3 regions of the Streptomyces sp. M-16 genome follow, and region 3 is predicted to be linked to each of the others. Evidence: riboswitches for the same ligand, from Rfam matches in the RefSeq annotation. Region 3 holds a riboswitch; each other region holds the start of a gene.
What was found. Region 3 has a riboswitch for cyclic di-AMP ahead of AB4039_RS19660 (LysM peptidoglycan-binding domain-containing protein). Riboswitches for the same ligand answer to the same signal wherever they lie in the genome.
Positions count from the first base shown of each region.

Region 1: it holds a riboswitch for cyclic di-AMP, as region 3 does, so the genes downstream of both, AB4039_RS24250 (peptidoglycan DD-metalloendopeptidase family protein) here and AB4039_RS19660 (LysM peptidoglycan-binding domain-containing protein) in region 3, are expected to answer to the same signal.
Region 2: it holds a riboswitch for cyclic di-AMP, as region 3 does, so the genes downstream of both, AB4039_RS39710 (M23 family metallopeptidase) here and AB4039_RS19660 (LysM peptidoglycan-binding domain-containing protein) in region 3, are expected to answer to the same signal.

Region 1 is NZ_JBFRER010000056.1:3,203-8,518, reverse strand. Features, by position in the region: gene AB4039_RS24255 (SGNH/GDSL hydrolase family protein) at 105-890, opposite strand; gene AB4039_RS24250 (peptidoglycan DD-metalloendopeptidase family protein) at 1,054-2,082, opposite strand; cyclic di-AMP (ydaO/yuaA leader) riboswitch at 2,087-2,251, opposite strand; gene AB4039_RS24245 (tyrosine-protein phosphatase) at 2,568-3,389, shown strand; gene AB4039_RS24240 (class-III pyridoxal-phosphate-dependent aminotransferase) at 3,493-4,896, opposite strand; gene hpnH (adenosyl-hopene transferase HpnH) at 4,893-5,316, opposite strand, start outside.
Region 2 is NZ_JBFRER010000180.1:1,873-7,188, forward strand. Features, by position in the region: gene AB4039_RS39695 (DNA gyrase/topoisomerase IV subunit A) at 1-624, opposite strand, end outside; gene AB4039_RS39700 (M16 family metallopeptidase) at 864-2,207, shown strand; gene AB4039_RS39705 (M16 family metallopeptidase) at 2,228-3,595, shown strand; cyclic di-AMP (ydaO/yuaA leader) riboswitch at 3,825-3,983, shown strand; gene AB4039_RS39710 (M23 family metallopeptidase) at 3,996-4,796, shown strand; gene AB4039_RS39715 (GntR family transcriptional regulator) at 5,004-5,316, shown strand, end outside.
Region 3 is NZ_JBFRER010000039.1:27,565-32,880, reverse strand. Features, by position in the region: gene AB4039_RS19670 (cytochrome P450 family protein) at 61-1,344, shown strand; gene AB4039_RS19665 (transglycosylase family protein) at 1,481-2,506, shown strand; cyclic di-AMP (ydaO/yuaA leader) riboswitch at 2,782-2,951, shown strand; gene AB4039_RS19660 (LysM peptidoglycan-binding domain-containing protein) at 2,954-3,706, shown strand; gene eno (phosphopyruvate hydratase) at 4,000-5,286, shown strand.

The sequences.
Region 1 (5,316 bases), on a different contig from region 3:
GCCGACCTCCCCCCCCTGGCGCGGCCCCTCTCGTGCCGGTCTCCCGTGCCGGCCTCCCGGCGGGCTCTCCCGGCGGCCCTTCCCCCACGGGGCCGCCATGGCCGTCAGAGCGGCAGCAGGTCCGGGCGCTTGGCCTCGACGTGGTCGCCGGAGGACTCCCCGCGCAGCCGGCGGCCGATCCAGGGCACGAGGTGCTCGCGCGCCCACTGGATGTTGTCCCGGGTGACGTCCACCGACCCGCGCGGCGGGGTGGGCGGCCACGGCTGGTCCGGGTCGGCGGGGACCTCGTAGCCGAGGACCTGTGCGGCGCGGAGCGCGACACGGGTGTGGCCCTCGGGCGAGAGGTGCAGCCGGTCGCCGTCCCAGGCCCGGCGGTCCTGCACCGACTTCAGCGACCAGAGGTCGAGGACCGGGCAGTCGTAGCGGTCGGCGATGGCGCGGACGTGCGCGCTGTACGTCGCGACCTTGCCCCGCAGGTGCTTGAGGACGGGGACGCCCCGGGTGTCGAAGCCGGTGGTGATCATGACGAGGCCGACGGCCCCGGTGAGGTCGGCCACCGCCGCCTCGAACCGCTCCGCCACGTCGTCCGGGTCGCTGCCCGGCCGGATGATGTCGTTGCCGCCCGCGCAGAAGGTGACCAGGTCCGGGGCGAGGTCCTTGGCTCTGGGGACCTGTTCGGCCACGATCTGGTCGAGGAGCTTGCCCCGCACCGCGAGGTTCGCGTACCGGAAGTCGTGCTCGTCGCGCTGATCGGCCAACAGGACGGCGAGCCGGTCCGCCCAGCCGAGATACGAATCCCCGGGTCCCGGGTCCCCCACGCCTTCGGTGAAGCTGTCCCCGATCGCCGCGTACGAGCCGATGGTCTTGAGTGTCGTCTTCGTCGCTGCCACGGGACGACATCCTTCACCCCCGCCACCAACCTACGCCAACGTAATSARGGGTTGACGGACCGTGATCTATACCACGCGGGGGATAAGGAATAAGTACACGTGGGGCCGGGACCCCCCTCAGGTCCCGGCCCCACGCGTGTCCGTGCCGCTGCCGCGGCTCCCGTCAGACGTTCACGCCCTTGGAGCGGAGGTAGGCCAGCGGGTCGATGTCCGAGCCGTAGGACGGGCCGGTGCGGATCTCGAAGTGGAGGTGCGGGCCGGTCACGTTGCCGGTGGCGCCGGAGAGGCCGATGCGCTGTCCGGCGGTGACGCTCTGGCCCACCGAGACGGACAGCTGGGAGAGGTGGCCGTACTGGGAGTACTTGCCGTCGGCGTGGCGGATGACCACCTCGTTGCCGTACGCACCTCCCCAGCCTGCGGAAACCACGGTGCCCGCGCCGACCGCCCTGACGGTGGTGCCGGTGCTCGCGACGAAGTCGACGCCGGTGTGGTAACCGGAGGACCACATGCTGCCGCTCTGGTGGTACGGGGTGGAGGTGCCGCCGTCGACCGGGGCGACGAAACCGGAGCCGTTCGCGGGGGCCGCGGAACCGGCCGCGGCCGCGGGCGCGGAGGGCGCCGGGCTCTGGGCGGGAGCCTTGGCCGCCGGTCCGCGCGAGGTGCCGGACTCCGGTGCGGGGGTCGCGTCGGCGCCGTGGGCGGTGTTCCCGCCGGTCGCGCCGGCGGCGGACGGGGCCTCGTCGGTCGCCTGAGTCCCGCTGGAGGATTCCTCGGCCGCGGCCTCAGGAGTCTTCGGCGCGGGGGTCCCCGCGTGGCCGTCCAGGGTCAGCTTGAGGCCCGGGTGGATGAGGGAGGGGTTCGCGCCGACGGCCTCGCGGTTGTCCGCGTAGAGCCGCTCCCAGCCGCCCTGGAGGTGACGCTCGGCGGCGATCTTCGACAGGTAGTCGCCCGGCACGACGGTGTAGACGGCCGGAGCGGCGGAGGGGGCGGAGGCCGGGACGGAGGCCGGAGCGGAGAGGGGGGCCCGGAGGGCCTGGGGCACCTGCGCGGGCGTCGAGGCCGGGGTGGCGGCGTGGGCGCCGGCGGCGACCGCCAGCGGCAGCGCGAGGGCGGCGCCACCGGTGCCGGCCACGGCGAGACCGCGGGATAGGGAACGGGACTTCGGACGGCGGTGCTTACCCTTTGCGGGCATGGCGAATTCCTCTCCGGCGCCTGCGAGGTGAGCTGTCGGGTTCGGACTGGAGGTGTCCGGCCGTACTCGCGGAACACGCGTACGGCTTCACCCCGAGCCGCCCGGAAGTGATCCGGAACGGCGGCTTACCTGGTTCCCCCGCTCCTGCCGCGCGCGTCGATGGTCGGGTGCGGTTCCCGGGCGGCGGCAGGATGAGGCGGTCCACCCGGATCGATCGCGAAGGTAATCCAGTGGGAGTGCGCACAACAAGCCATGAATTCCCTGACGGAATAGCAGGCATGAAGGATCAACGGAATTCCCGTCACCCTCCGTCCATTCCCCTGCCGCAACAGCCACCCTGGCAAGGGAATTCGGATTTCGCGATCAGGCACGGACGGTCACCGTATGATCTGGCTCACGGGGCCCGGCGCGATCTCGCCTCCACGTATGGCAAGTTGGCCCCAACCAGAGCAATTCGGACACGCAGGACACGCGGAGGAGCGCACGTGACCCAGCAGATACCCCAGCCCCTGCCGAGCGGCCCGGAGCCGGAGCCCAAGCTCTCCGGAGTGCGCAATTTCCGTGACGTGGGCGGCCTGTCGACCACCGACGGGCGGAGGGTCAGGCCGGGACGACTGTTCCGAAGTGGACATCTGGCACATGCCACCGAAACCGATACGGAGTTCCTCGAATCACTCGGGCTGCACACCGTCTTCGACTTCCGCAACGGAGCCGACCAGGCCCTGGAGGGCCCGGACGTCGAGCTGGCGGGCGTGCGCAACGTGAACATCCCGCTGTCGGATCCGGCCGACGGACGGGAGTTCTGGACGATGGTCCGCGACGGGGACCTCGCCCGGCTCCGCACCGTCCTGGGCGACGGCAAGGCGGCCGCCCGGATGAGGGACTCGTACCGGACGATCATCCGCACCCGCACCGCCGAGCACAGCCGGGTGGTGCACGCGCTCGCCGAGGACAGCGTCCCGGCGCTGATGCACTGCGCCGCGGGCAAGGACCGCGCGGGACTGTCGATCGCCGTCACCCTGCTCGCCCTGGGCGTCGGGCGCGACGCGATCGTGGCCGACTACCTGGAGTCCAACACCCCGCACAACCGCTACCGCGTCCGGCGCGGCAGCGACGCGCCCGAGGCCCGCTCCCCCGAGGTCATGGAGCTGCTGGCCCCGCTCTTCGAGGCGCGCGCCGAGTACCTGCTCGCGGCGTTCGACACCATCGACGGCCAGTGGGGCGGGGTGGAGGCCTACCTCAACGAGGGACTCGGCCTCGCGCCCGCCACGCTGGACCGGCTGCGCGACCGGCTCCTCGTCGACTGAGGCCCGGCTGAGGCCCGGCGGGGCCGTAGCGGGGCCGTGGCTGGGCCGTAGCGGGGCCGTGGCGGGGTCGTGGCGGGGGGTCGCACGGCCCCCCGCCGCCCCCTCAGCGGTTGCCGACCGCCTGCTTGACCAGGGTCCTGCCGAAGTCCCACATCAGGCCGCCCCCACCGTGCGCTTCGTCCATGACCTCACGGAACGCCCCGACGAACCGGTCCACGTCCCCTTCGTCCACGATCAGCGGCGGGATGAGCTTGATGACCTCCAGGTGGTCGCCGGAGACCTGGGTCAGGATCCGGTGCCGGTTCAGCAGCGGCACCACCACCATCTGCGCGAACAGGCCCTTGCGGGCCGCCTGGAGCACGGCCCAGCGGCTGCGCAGCCCCAGGGAGGACGGCCGGCCGAACTCGATGCCGATCATCAGGCCGCGCCCCCGCACCTCGTGCAGCAGCTCGTACTCGTCCACCAGCGCCGCGAGCCGCCCGCGCAGCAGGTCGCCCATGGCGCGGGCGTTGGCCACCACCTGCTCGTCCTCCATGACCGCGAGGACCGCCAGCCCGGCCGCCATCGCCTGCGCGTTGGAGCCGAAGCTGGCGGAGTGCACCAGCACCCGGTCCATGGAGGAGTAGACCTTCTGGAAGATCCAGTCCTTGCCGAGGGTCGCCCCGACGGGGACGTAGCCGCCGGAGAGGGCCTTGGCCACGCACACCAGGTCCGGTTCCACGCCCGGCTCGTGCTGGTACGCGTAGAAATCGCCTGTCCGGCCGAGGCCGGTCTGGACCTCGTCCGCGATGAGCAGCGCCTTGTGGCGGTGCAGCAGTTCCTGTGCGGCGCGCAGGTACCCGGGCGGGGCCGCGAGCACGCCCTTGCCCTGGACCGGCTCGACGATCAGGGCGGCGACGTCCCCCCGCCGGAGCTCCGCCTCCAGGGCGTCCAGGTCCCCCATCGCGATCTTCGTGTCGGGCAGCAGCGGTGCGAAACCGTCGCGGAAGCCGCCCTCCCCGTTGACCGACAGCGAGCCCGTGGTGAGCCCGTGGAAGGCGTGGTCGCAGTAGAGGATCCTGGGCCGGCCGGTGGCGTAGCGGGCGAACTTCAGGGCGGTCTCCACGGCCTCGGTGCCGCTGTTCCCGAAGAAGACCCGGTCCAGGTGGGGGCTGTGGCCGAGGAGCTTCTCGGCCAGCAGTCCGGGCAGCGGCTGGCAGTCGAAGCGGGTCAGGTCGGCGAGCTGGGCGTCCAGCACGTCGTGCAGGGCCCGGCGCACGACGGGGTGGTGCCGGCCCAGGCCCATCACGCCGAAGCCGGCCAGCATGTCGAGGTAGTCGTTGCCCTCGTCGTCCCAGAAGTGGGCGCCCTCGGCCCGCACGTAGACCTTGTCGAAGCCGATGGTGCGCAGCATCCGGGGCAGCTGGTGGTTGAGGTGGCGGGCGTGCAGCTCGTACCGCTCCCCGCCGCGCTCGGCCAGCAGCGCGGCGAGGTCGAAGCCCCCGCCCCCTCCGGGCGCGGACGTCATGCCGAGCCGGCCCGGTTGCCGCCGATCGTCTCCCGGGCCGCGCGCAGCGACTCCTTGAGGGATCCCATGGTGGCGAGGACGGCGGTGGGCTCGTAGCCGCAGTGCGCCATGCAGTTCGCGCAGCGCGGGTCCTTGCCGCGGCCGTACTTGCTCCAGTCGGTTTCCTCGATCAGCTCCCGGTACGTGGGCACGTAGCCGTCGCTCATCAGGTAGCAGGGCCGCTGCCAGCCGAAGAGGGAGTAATTCGGAATGGCCCAGGCGGTGCAGGGGAAATCCGCCTTTCCTTCGAGGAAGTCGAGGAAGAGCGGGGAGTGGTTGAGCCGCCAGCGCAGCCGGTTGCCTCCGGCGAAGGCCTTCTTGAAGAGTTCCCGGGTCTGTTCGACACCCAGGAAGTGTTCCTGGTCGGGGGCCTTTTCATAG
Region 2 (5,316 bases), on a different contig from region 3:
CAGGTGGCGGGCGGCCGCGATGACCTCGCCCAGGTTGTGCGGGGCCATGTTGGTGGCCATGCCGACGGCGATCCCGGAGGCGCCGTTGACCAGCAGGTTCGGGTAGGCGGCGGGGAGGGCGACGGGCTCGCGCTCCTGGCCGTCGTAGTTGGCGGTGAAGTCGACGGTGTCCTCGTCGATCGACTCCGTCATCAGCGACGTCGCGTCGGCCATCTTGCACTCGGTGTAACGCATCGCGGCCGGCGGGTCGTCGTTGCCGAGCGAGCCGAAGTTGCCGTGGCCGTCGACCAGCGGCAGCCGCATCGAGAAGGGCTGGGCCATGCGCACGAGGGCGTCGTAGATCGAGGCGTCACCGTGCGGGTGCAGCTTGCCCATGACCTCGCCGACGACACGGGCGCACTTCACGTACCCGCGGTCGGGGCGCAGGCCCATCTCGTTCATCTGGTAGACGATGCGCCGGTGCACCGGCTTCATGCCGTCCCGGGCGTCGGGCAGGGCCCGGGAGTAGATCACGGAGTACGCGTACTCAAGGAAGGAGCCCTGCATCTCATCGACGACGTCGATGTCGAGGATCCTCTCCTCGAAGTCCTCCGGCGGCGGGGTCTTCGTGCTGCGGCGGGCCATCGCTGCGCGGCTCCTTAACCAAGGTTCGGGGTGTACGGGTGCCGGACGGGTCCGTCCGGGCGGGTGTCGACGCGGACCATTGTGGCCCGAGGCACCGACAACGCCGACTCCGACCCCGGGGACACCCCGGACGGAGTCCGGGGGCGGGTCCCGGGAACTTCTCCGGTGGCCGACGCGCTTGCATACAGTGGCAGGTCTGACAGAAATCTCTGCATCGCGATCGAAGGGACCACATGCCCATGGGTCACACGGCCACAGCTCAGGCCGGCTCCGGCGGCCTGACAGCGACCGAGCACCGGCTGGCCAACGGCCTGCGCGTGGTGCTGTCCGAGGACCACCTCACCCCGGTCGCCGCCGTCTGCCTCTGGTACGACGTCGGCTCGCGCCACGAAGTCAAGGGCCGGACCGGTCTGGCTCACCTCTTCGAGCACCTGATGTTCCAGGGCTCGGCGAGCGTGCCGGGCAACGGGCACTTCGAGCTGGTCCAGGGCGCCGGCGGCTCCCTGAACGGCACCACCAGCTTCGAGCGCACCAACTACTTCGAGACGATGCCGGCCCACCAGCTGGAGCTCGCCCTGTGGCTGGAGGCGGACCGCATGGGTTCGCTGCTGGCCGCCCTGGACGACGAGTCCATGGAGAACCAGCGCGACGTCGTCAAGAACGAACGCCGCCAGCGCTACGACAACGTGCCGTACGGCACCGCCTTCGAGAAGCTGACCGCCCTCGCCTACCCCGAGGGCCACCCGTACCACCACACCCCGATCGGCTCGATGGCCGACCTGGACGCCGCGTCCCTGGAGGACGCGCGCGACTTCTTCCGTACGTACTACGCGCCCAACAACGCCGTCCTGTCGGTGGTGGGCGACATCGACCCCGAGGTGACGCTCGCGTGGGTCGAGAAGTACTTCGGCACCATCCCGGCGCACGACGGCAAGCAGCCGCCGCGCGACGGCTCGCTCCCCGAGGTCATGGGCGGGCAGCTCCGCGAGGAGATCGTCGAGGAGGTCCCGGCCCGCGCGCTGATGGCCGCCTACCGGCTGCCGCACGACGGCACCCGCGAGTGCGACGCCGCCGACGTGGCGCTGACCGTACTGGGCGGCGGTGAGTCCTCCCGCCTGCACAACCGCCTGGTCCGCCGTGACCAGAGCGCCGTGGCGGCCGGTTTCGGTCTGCTGCGCCTGGCCGGCGCGCCCTCACTGGGCTGGCTGGACGTCAAGACCTCCAGCGGCGTCGAGGTGCCCGCCATCGAGGCGGCCGTCGACGAGGAGCTCGCGCGGTTCGCCGCGGAGGGCCCCACGGCCGAGGAGATGGAGCGTGCCCAGGCACAGCTGGAGCGGGAGTGGCTGGACCGGCTGAGCACGGTGGCCGGCCGGGCCGACGAACTGTGCCGCTTCGCGGTGCTGTTCGGCGACCCGCAGCTGGCGCTGACCGCCGTCCAGCGGGTCCTGGACATCACCGCCGAGGAGGTGCAGGCCGTGGCCGCGGCCCGGCTGCGCCCCGACAACCGCGCGGTGCTGGTCTACGAGCCGCTGCCCGGTTCCGACGAGTCCGACGAGAACGAGAACGAGGGGGCGGAGCAGTGAGCGACACCGCAGCCGTCACGATGACCTTCCACCCGCGCCCGCAGGCCGGCGAGGCCAAGCCCTGGGCCTTCCCGGCCCCCGTGCGCGGCACCCTCGCCAACGGCCTGACCCTGCTGCGCTGCCACCGCCCGGGCCAGCAGGTCGTCGCGGTCGAGGTCAACCTCGCCGCCCCGCTGGACGCCGAGCCCCAGGGCCTCGACGGGGTGGCCACCATCATGGCCCGCGCCCTGTCGGAGGGAACCGACAAGCACTCCGCGGAGGAGTTCGCCGCCGAGCTGGAGCGCTGCGGCGCCACGCTCGACGCGCACGCCGACCACCCCGGCCTGCGGGTCTCGCTGGAGGTGCCCGCCTCCCGCCTGCACAAGGCCCTCGGCCTGCTCGCCGAGGCGCTGCGCGCGCCCGCCTTCGCCGACAACGAGGTCGACCGCCTCGTGCGCAACCGGCTCGACGAGATCCCGCACGAGCTGGCCAACCCGCAGCGCCGTGCCGCCAAGCAGCTCTCCAAGGAGCTCTTTCCGGCCACGCTGCGCATGTCCCGCCCCCGCCAGGGCACCGAGGAGACCGTCGCGCGGATCGACTCCGCGGCCGTACGCGCCTTCTACGAGGCCCACGTGCGCCCCGCCACCGCCACCGCGGTGGTCGTCGGCGACCTGACCGGCATCGACCTGGACGCCGTGCTGGCCGACACCCTGGGCACCTGGACGGGGAACTCCGCCGAACCGCTGCCGGTTCCGCCTGTGACGGCCGACGACACCGGCCGCGTGGTCATCGTGGACCGGCCCGGAGCGGTCCAGACGCAGCTGCTGATCGGCCGGATCGGTCCCGACCGGCACGACATCGTCTGGGCGCCCCAGGTACTCGGCACGTACTGCCTCGGCGGCACCCTCACCTCCCGCCTGGACAAGGTGCTGCGCGAGGAGAAGGGCTACACCTACGGGGTGCGGGCCTTCGGCCAGGTGCTGCGCTCCACCGCCGACGGCAAGGGCGCCTCGATGCTCGCCATCAGCGGGTCGGTGGACACCCCCAACACCGGTCCGGCGCTGGAGGACCTCTGGAAGGTGCTGCGCACCCTCGCCGCGGAGGGCCTGACCGACGCCGAACGCGACGTGGCCGTGCAGAACCTGGTGGGCGTGGCCCCCTTGAAGTTCGAGACGGCGGCGTCCGTGGCGGGCACCCTCGCCGACCAGGTGGAGCAGGAGCTGCCGGACGACTACCAGGCGCGGTTGTACGCCCGGCTGGCCGAAACCGGTACGGCGGAGGCCACTTCGGCGGTCGTGAGCGCCTTCCCGGTGGACCGGCTCGTCACGGTCCTGGTGGGCGACGCCGCGCAGATCGAGGAGCCCGTGCGGGCGCTCGGCATCGGTGAGGTCACCGTCGTCACCAACTGACGTCCGTGGCGTCGGTGTTCGGGCTTCGGGGCCGCTCCGGCACCGGGGTGCGACAGGGGCCCCGGCGGTGTCACCGTCGGGGCCCCTGTTTGTCCGCTTTACAGCCGCGGTTGCGGTTATGTGGTGTGGCGTACGCAACAAAAGCGCTCGTCTGTTTGGCGATCGACTGATGATCCGCCTAGCGTCGCTCTTGCTGTCCGTCAGTTGTGCGCGCCGCACTCGCGGCACCGGGCAGCGATCGCCGAGTCCCCGTCAGGCGCGAGCCTGGGGAGCCGGGGACCCACATGTGTCCCTGGGGTGAATCGGACCACCTCGCAAGAGGGGCCCGTAGGAGACCTTCCTGCTCCGAACCCGTCAGCTAACCCGGTAGGCGAGAGGGAAGGAAAGGACCAGCCCCTTCATGGCGTTTGGCAGTCGTACCGCCGCTCCCGGCAAGCACCGTGGTTCCAGCCGTCTGAGCCGCAAGACCGCCGGCTACGCCGGCATAGCCGCCCTCGCCACCACGGGTGTGGTCGCCGCCGTCGCAGCCCCGGCCTTCGCCGCGGACAACAGCGCGCCCTCCGTCGAGGAGACCGGCCAGAACGCGGTCGTCGTCGCCGACGGCCTCCAGGACGACATCGAGGTCCAGGCCGAGTCCCAGCAGGTCGCCGCCGAGGCCGTCGCCGCCCAGGCGCAGGCCGAGGCCGAGGCCAAGCAGCGCGCCTCCGAGGCCAAGCGGGCCGCCGAGGCCAAGGAGAAGTCCGAGCGCGAGGCCGCCGAGCGCGCCGCCCGCGAGGAGGCCCGCAAGCGCCTCAACACCTTCGTGGCTCCCGTCGACGGCTCCTACGTCAGCACCCAGTACGGCGCGGGTGGCGGCATGTGGTCCTCCGGCAGCCACACGGGCATCGACTTCCACGCGGACGAGGGCACCTCCGTCCACGCCGTCGGCGCGGGCACCATCGTCGAGGCGGGCTGGGGCGGCGCGTACGGCAACAACATCGTCATCAAGCACAACGACGGTACGTACACCCAGTACGGGCACCTGCTCTCGCTGAACGTCTCCGTCGGCGAGAGCGTCACCGCGGGCCAGCAGATCGGCCTGTCGGGTTCCACGGGCAACTCCAGCGGCCCGCACCTGCACTTCGAGGCCCGCACCGGCGCCACGTACGGCACGGACATCAACCCGCTGGCGTACCTGCGCCAGCACGGCGTCGGCATCTGACCCGCACGCACCGCGCACACCGCGCACCTCCGCAGTACGAAGAAGGCCCCGGCTCTCCGAGCCGGGGCCTTCTTCGCGTCCCCCCGCCGCAGTGAAATGTTTCGGATATCGGGCCGACATCGGAAATTATCGTGTGCTGCAATAGAGTCGCAGCATGGTCAAGAATCCGGCGATGGCGCCGGCGGTGAATCCAGCGGAGGTCCGGCCTTGCGTATTCCTGCGCACGCGGTATGCACAGCGATCCGCGACGACATCGTCTCCGGTTTCTTCGGGCCGGGGGGCCGGCTGACCGAGGAAGTGCTCGCCCGCCGCTACGGCGTCTCCCGGGTCCCCGTCCGCGAGGCGCTGCGCACCCTGGAGTCCGAGGGCTTCGTCACCACCCGGCGCCACGCCGGCGCCTGCGTGGCCGAGCCGACCAGCCAGGAGGCCGCCGATCTCCTGGAGCTGCGGATGCTGCTGGAGCCGCTGGCGGCCTCACGGGCCGCCCGCCGGCGCACCGAGGCCCACCTGAAGGTGCTGC
Region 3 (5,316 bases):
GACAGCCGCGGCTAACCGCCCATATGGGATGGCGGCTTCCGGCCGGGATAACGTCGTCAGGTGCATGAGCAGACCTCCACTCCCGCGGCCGACGGCTCCCCCTCCCAGGGGCCGACCCTCTTCGACTGGGAGTTCGCGACCGACCCCTACCCGGCCTACGCCTGGCTGCGCGAGCACTCCCCGGTGCACCGCACGAAGCTCCCCAGCGGGGTCGAGGCCTGGCTCGTGACCCGCTACGCCGACGCCCGCCAGGCCCTCGCCGACCAGCGGCTGAGCAAGAACCCGGCGCACCACGCGGAACCCGCGCACGCCAAGGGCAAGACCGGGATCCCGGGGGAGCGCAAGGCGGAGCTGATGACGCACCTGCTGAACATCGACCCGCCGGACCACACCCGGCTGCGGCGGCTGGTGTCGAAGGCGTTCACCCCGCGCAGGGTCGCCGAGTTCACCCCGCGCGTGCAGGAGCTCACCGACCACCTGATCGACAGGATCGTCGAGAAGGCGGGCGACGCGGAGCGGGGGGAGGCCGATCTCATCCATGAGTTCGCCTTCCCGCTCCCCATCTACGCCATCTGCGAGATGCTCGGCGTACCGCGCGAGGACCAGGACGACTTCCGCGACTGGGCCGGGATGATGATCCGGCACGGCGGGGGACCGCGCGGCGGGGTGGCTCGCTCCGTGAAGCAGATCCGCACCTATCTCGGGGAACTGATCCACCGCAAGCGGGACGATCTGGGCAATGACCTCATCTCGGACCTGATCCGGGCGAGCGACCACGGGGACCACCTGACGGAGGCGGAGGCCACGGCGATGGCCTTCATCCTCCTGTTCGCCGGCTTCGAAACCACGGTCAACCTGATCGGGAACGGCCTGCACGCCCTCTTCGTGAACCCGGACCAGCGCGCGCGCCTCCAGGACTCCCTCGCGGCCGGGGAGCGCGCCCTCCTGGAGACCGGCGTCGAGGAACTGCTGCGCTACGACGGGCCGGTGGAGCTGGCCACCTGGCGCTTCGCGACCGAGCCGCTGACCCTCGGCGGGCAGGACGTCGCCGTGGGGGACCCCGTCCTGGTGGTCCTCGCGGCGGCCGACCGCGACCCCGCCCGGTTCGCCGACCCGGACACCCTCGACCTCTCCCGGAGTGACAATCAGCACCTCGGGTACGGCCACGGGATCCACTACTGCCTCGGCGCCCCGCTCGCCCGTCTCGAAGGCCAGACGGCGCTCGCGACTTTGCTGACGCGTCTGCCGGATCTGGAACTTGCCGTTCCCCCCACGGACCTGCGCTGGCGCGGCGGGCTCATCATGCGGGGCCTTCGCACCCTCCCCGTCCGCTTCACACCTTGAAACACCGGGGTCCGGCAACCCGGCGGCGGGAACCGATCGGCTGACCGGAAGTCAGCCCCGGCCCGAACTTGTGACATCCGTTCGAAGGCGGCTAGGTTCTGCCGTTACCCCGCCGTTATGCGAAAGGTGCAGCCACATGCTTCCCGGGAACGGCCGCCACAGACGCCCCCGCCAGGTACCAGCCCTGGTCGTCACCGCCGGAGTCACCGGCTCCGCGTTGGCCCTGCCGCTGCTCGCCGCCACGAACGCGAGCGCAGCCGACACCGCCACGTGGGACAAGGTCGCCGACTGCGAAAGCGGCGGCACCTGGAGCGCCAACTCCGGCAGCGGGGCCTACGGCGGCCTCCAGTTCAGCCTGGAGCAGTGGAAGAACGCGGGCGGACTCGCCTACGCGGAGCGCCCCGACCTCGCCAGCCGCTCCCAGCAGATCGCGGTCGCCGAGACCGTGCTGGCCTCCCAGGGCCCCCAGGCGTGGCCGCTGTGCTCCGCCTCGGCCGGACTGACCCAGCAGGGGCCGGCGCCGCAGGTGGACCCCGGCAACCGCCGCGGGCCCGTCGCCCCCACCCCGACCCGGCCGGACAACACCGTGCCCGACAAGAGTTCGAGCGGGCGCGCCACGGACTTCGGGGCCCCGACCCCGCAGCCGGGGACGCCGGGCGCCTCCCCCTCCACGAGCCCGAGCGGGCTGCCGGACTACCCGCTGGGCCCGAACACCGGACTGCCCGTCATGCCGGACCCGGACCCGACCGCGCCGACCACCGCGCCCCCGGTCACCCCCACCACCCCGGTGGACCCGACCGCCCCGGTCTCCCCGACGGCCCCGGTCAGCCCGACCGCCCCGGTGGACCCGACGGCCTCCCCGGCCTCCCCGGCCCCGACGACCCCCGGCGCCAACCCCGTCTCTCCGGCCGCGGAGAAGGGCGAGGGCGCGGGCAAGCACCGCGGCCCGGCGGCCGTCGAGGTGGCGGGCGCGCCCGGCACGGCGTCGGGCACCCCGGACCCCACGTACACGGTGAAGCCGGGCGACAGCCTCACCGACATCGCGAACGCCAAGGGCCTCAAGGGGGGCTGGACCGCCCTCTACCAGGCCAACGAGCAGGTCATCGGCGGGGACGCGGACCTCATCAAGCCGGGCCAGAACCTGGATCTAACCAAGAAATAGGGGCAGTTCGGGCACCCAGAAAGACTTGAATGTCCGTTATCGGTAAATGAGACATGCGTCTCTTCCGGTCAACTGGCGTGTCTCGTTCCGGAACTTCCGCAAACCCCGCCCTCACCTGCGAAAACGCCCATTTGAGGAATGCAAGTAGGCCGGTTTCTCCCTGATGTCGCGCGTTGAACATCGGGGAGAGACCTGTCTACCTTCTGAATCGCTCGCCACCGCGGGCTCCTTCGACCGCATCGCCGAATCCTGCCGGCGGACGGAGGGAACAGTCGTCGCGTCAAGCGCCGAAGGCAGGAGCGGGGGAACCAAGGTAGGCGCCGGGAAAGGCCGTTGAGAGACGGTCACGAACGGCTAGGGGTTAAGCCACGTGCTCGACACGTGACCGGGCAACTCATCCGCCCGAACCCGACAGCTCACCTCGAAGGCGTCGGTGAGGAGAACTCCATGCTGCTTTCCGGCAAGGGCAAGCACCGTCGCGGCTCCAAGGCCGTCCGCATCGTCACGCTCGCCGGTGTCGCCGGTGTCGCCGTCGCCGCCCCGCTGATGGCCGCGGGCTCCGCGAGCGCCGCCACCGTCAGCGAGTGGGACAAGGTCGCCTCCTGCGAGTCCGGCGGCAACTGGTCCATCAACACGGGCAACGGCTACTACGGCGGCCTGCAGTTCTCGTCCTCCACCTGGGCCGCGTACGGCGGCAAGGCGTACGCCGCGCAGGCCAACCAGGCCTCCAAGAGCCAGCAGATAGCCATCGCCGAGAAGGTCCTCAAGGGTCAGGGCAAGGGCGCCTGGCCGTCCTGCGGCGTCGGCCTGTCCAACTCCGCGTACAACGGCGGCGGCTCGACCACCACCCCGTCGAAGCCGAAGCCGGACACCAAGCCGGCCCCGGCCAAGCCCGCCCCGGCGAAGCCCTCCACCCCGAAGGCCGACACCGAGACCAAGGCCGGCGGCTCCGGTTCCGGCAACTGGACCCCGTCCAAGCCCGCCCCGGCCAAGCCGTCCGCCCCGAAGACCGAGGCCCCGTCGACCGGCACCGTGAAGACCGGCAACGGCTCGTACGAGGTCAAGGAGGGCGACACCCTCGGGACCATCGCCCAGGCCAACGGCGTCAAGGGCGGCTGGGAGAAGCTCTTCGAGCTCAACAAGGACATCGTCGACGACGCCGACATGATCTTCCCGGGGCAGAAGCTGAAGCTCAGCTGAACTCCCTCGTAACACCGCATCACCGGGCCCGGCCCGTAGTGCTTCCCGCCGCCCGGCGCGTGTCCCACGCGCCGGGCGGCGGTGTGTTGTGCGCCGCCGCCGGGCTGCGGCGGATACCGCCGAGGGCGAACAGGTGAGGGTCTTATGTCAGGGAAGAGGGGTATTCGGGCCCTTTTTCGTCCCAGGACCCGGGCGGCGACAGGCCCAGTGCCCGGAGCCGGTTAGGCTCTAGTCGGCAAGGCCGTCCCACGGCCGTCCGCCACCGCACACCCAGCGTCACATCCCAGAAGGAGATGCTCGTGCCGTCCATCGACGTCGTCGTAGCCCGGGAAATCCTGGACTCCCGAGGCAACCCCACGGTCGAGGTCGAGGTGGGCCTCGACGACGGCAGCACCGGCCGTGCTGCCGTTCCGTCCGGCGCCTCCACCGGAGCGTTCGAGGCCATCGAGCTCCGTGACGGTGACCCCAACCGTTACATGGGCAAGGGTGTCGAGAAGGCCGTCCTCGCCGTCATCGAGCAGATCGGCCCGGAGCTCGTCGGCTACGACGCCACCGAGCAGCGCCTGATCGACCAGGCCATGTTCGACCTGGACGCCACCGACAACAAGGGCTCCCTCGGCGCCAACGCCATCCTCGGCGTGTCCCTCGCCGTCGCGCACGCCGCGTCCGAGGCCTCGGACCTGCCGCTCTTCCGCTACCTCGGCGGCCCGAACGCGCACCTGCTGCCCGTTCCGATGATGAACATCCTCAACGGTGGGTCGCACGCAGACTCCAACGTCGACATCCAGGAGTTCATGATCGCCCCGATCGGCGCGGAGTCCTTCTCCGAGGCGCTGCGCTGGGGTGCCGAGGTCTACCACACCCTCAAGAAGGTCCTGCACACCAAGGGTCTGTCCACCGGCCTGGGCGACGAGGGCGGCTTCGCCCCGAACCTGGAGTCCAACCGCGCCGCGCTCGACCTCATCATCGAGGCCATCAAGCAGGCCGGCTACACCCCGGGCAAGGACATCGCGCTCGCGCTCGACGTCGCCGCGTCCGAGTTCTACAAGGACGGCAAGTACGAGTTCGAGGGTCAGTCCCGCTCGGCCGCCGAGATGACCGACTACTACGCCGAGCTCGTCGAGGCGTACCCGCTGGTCTCCATCGAGGACCCGCTGTTCGAGGACGACTGGGCCGGCTGGAAGACCATCACCGACCGCCTGGGCGCCAAGGTCCAGATCGTCGGCGACGACCTCTTCGTCACCAACCCGGAGCGCCTGGCCCGCGGCATCGAGGAGGGCTCCGCGAACGCCCTGCTCGTGAAGGTGAACCAGATCGGTTCGCTGACCGAGACCCTCGACGCCGTCGAGATGGCCCAGCGCAACGGCTTCAAGTGCATGATGTCGCACCGCTCCGGCGAGACCGAGGACGTCACCATCGCCGACCTCGCCGTCGCCGTGAACTGCGGTCAGATCAAGACCGGCGCCCCGGCCCGCTCGGACCGCGTCGCCAAGTACAACCAGCTGCTGCGCATCGAGGAGATCCTCGACGACGCCGCGGTGTACGCGGGCCGCTCGGCGTTCCCGCGCTTCAAGGGCTAATCACCGCCTCTCGGCGCTGGCCTCCGTACG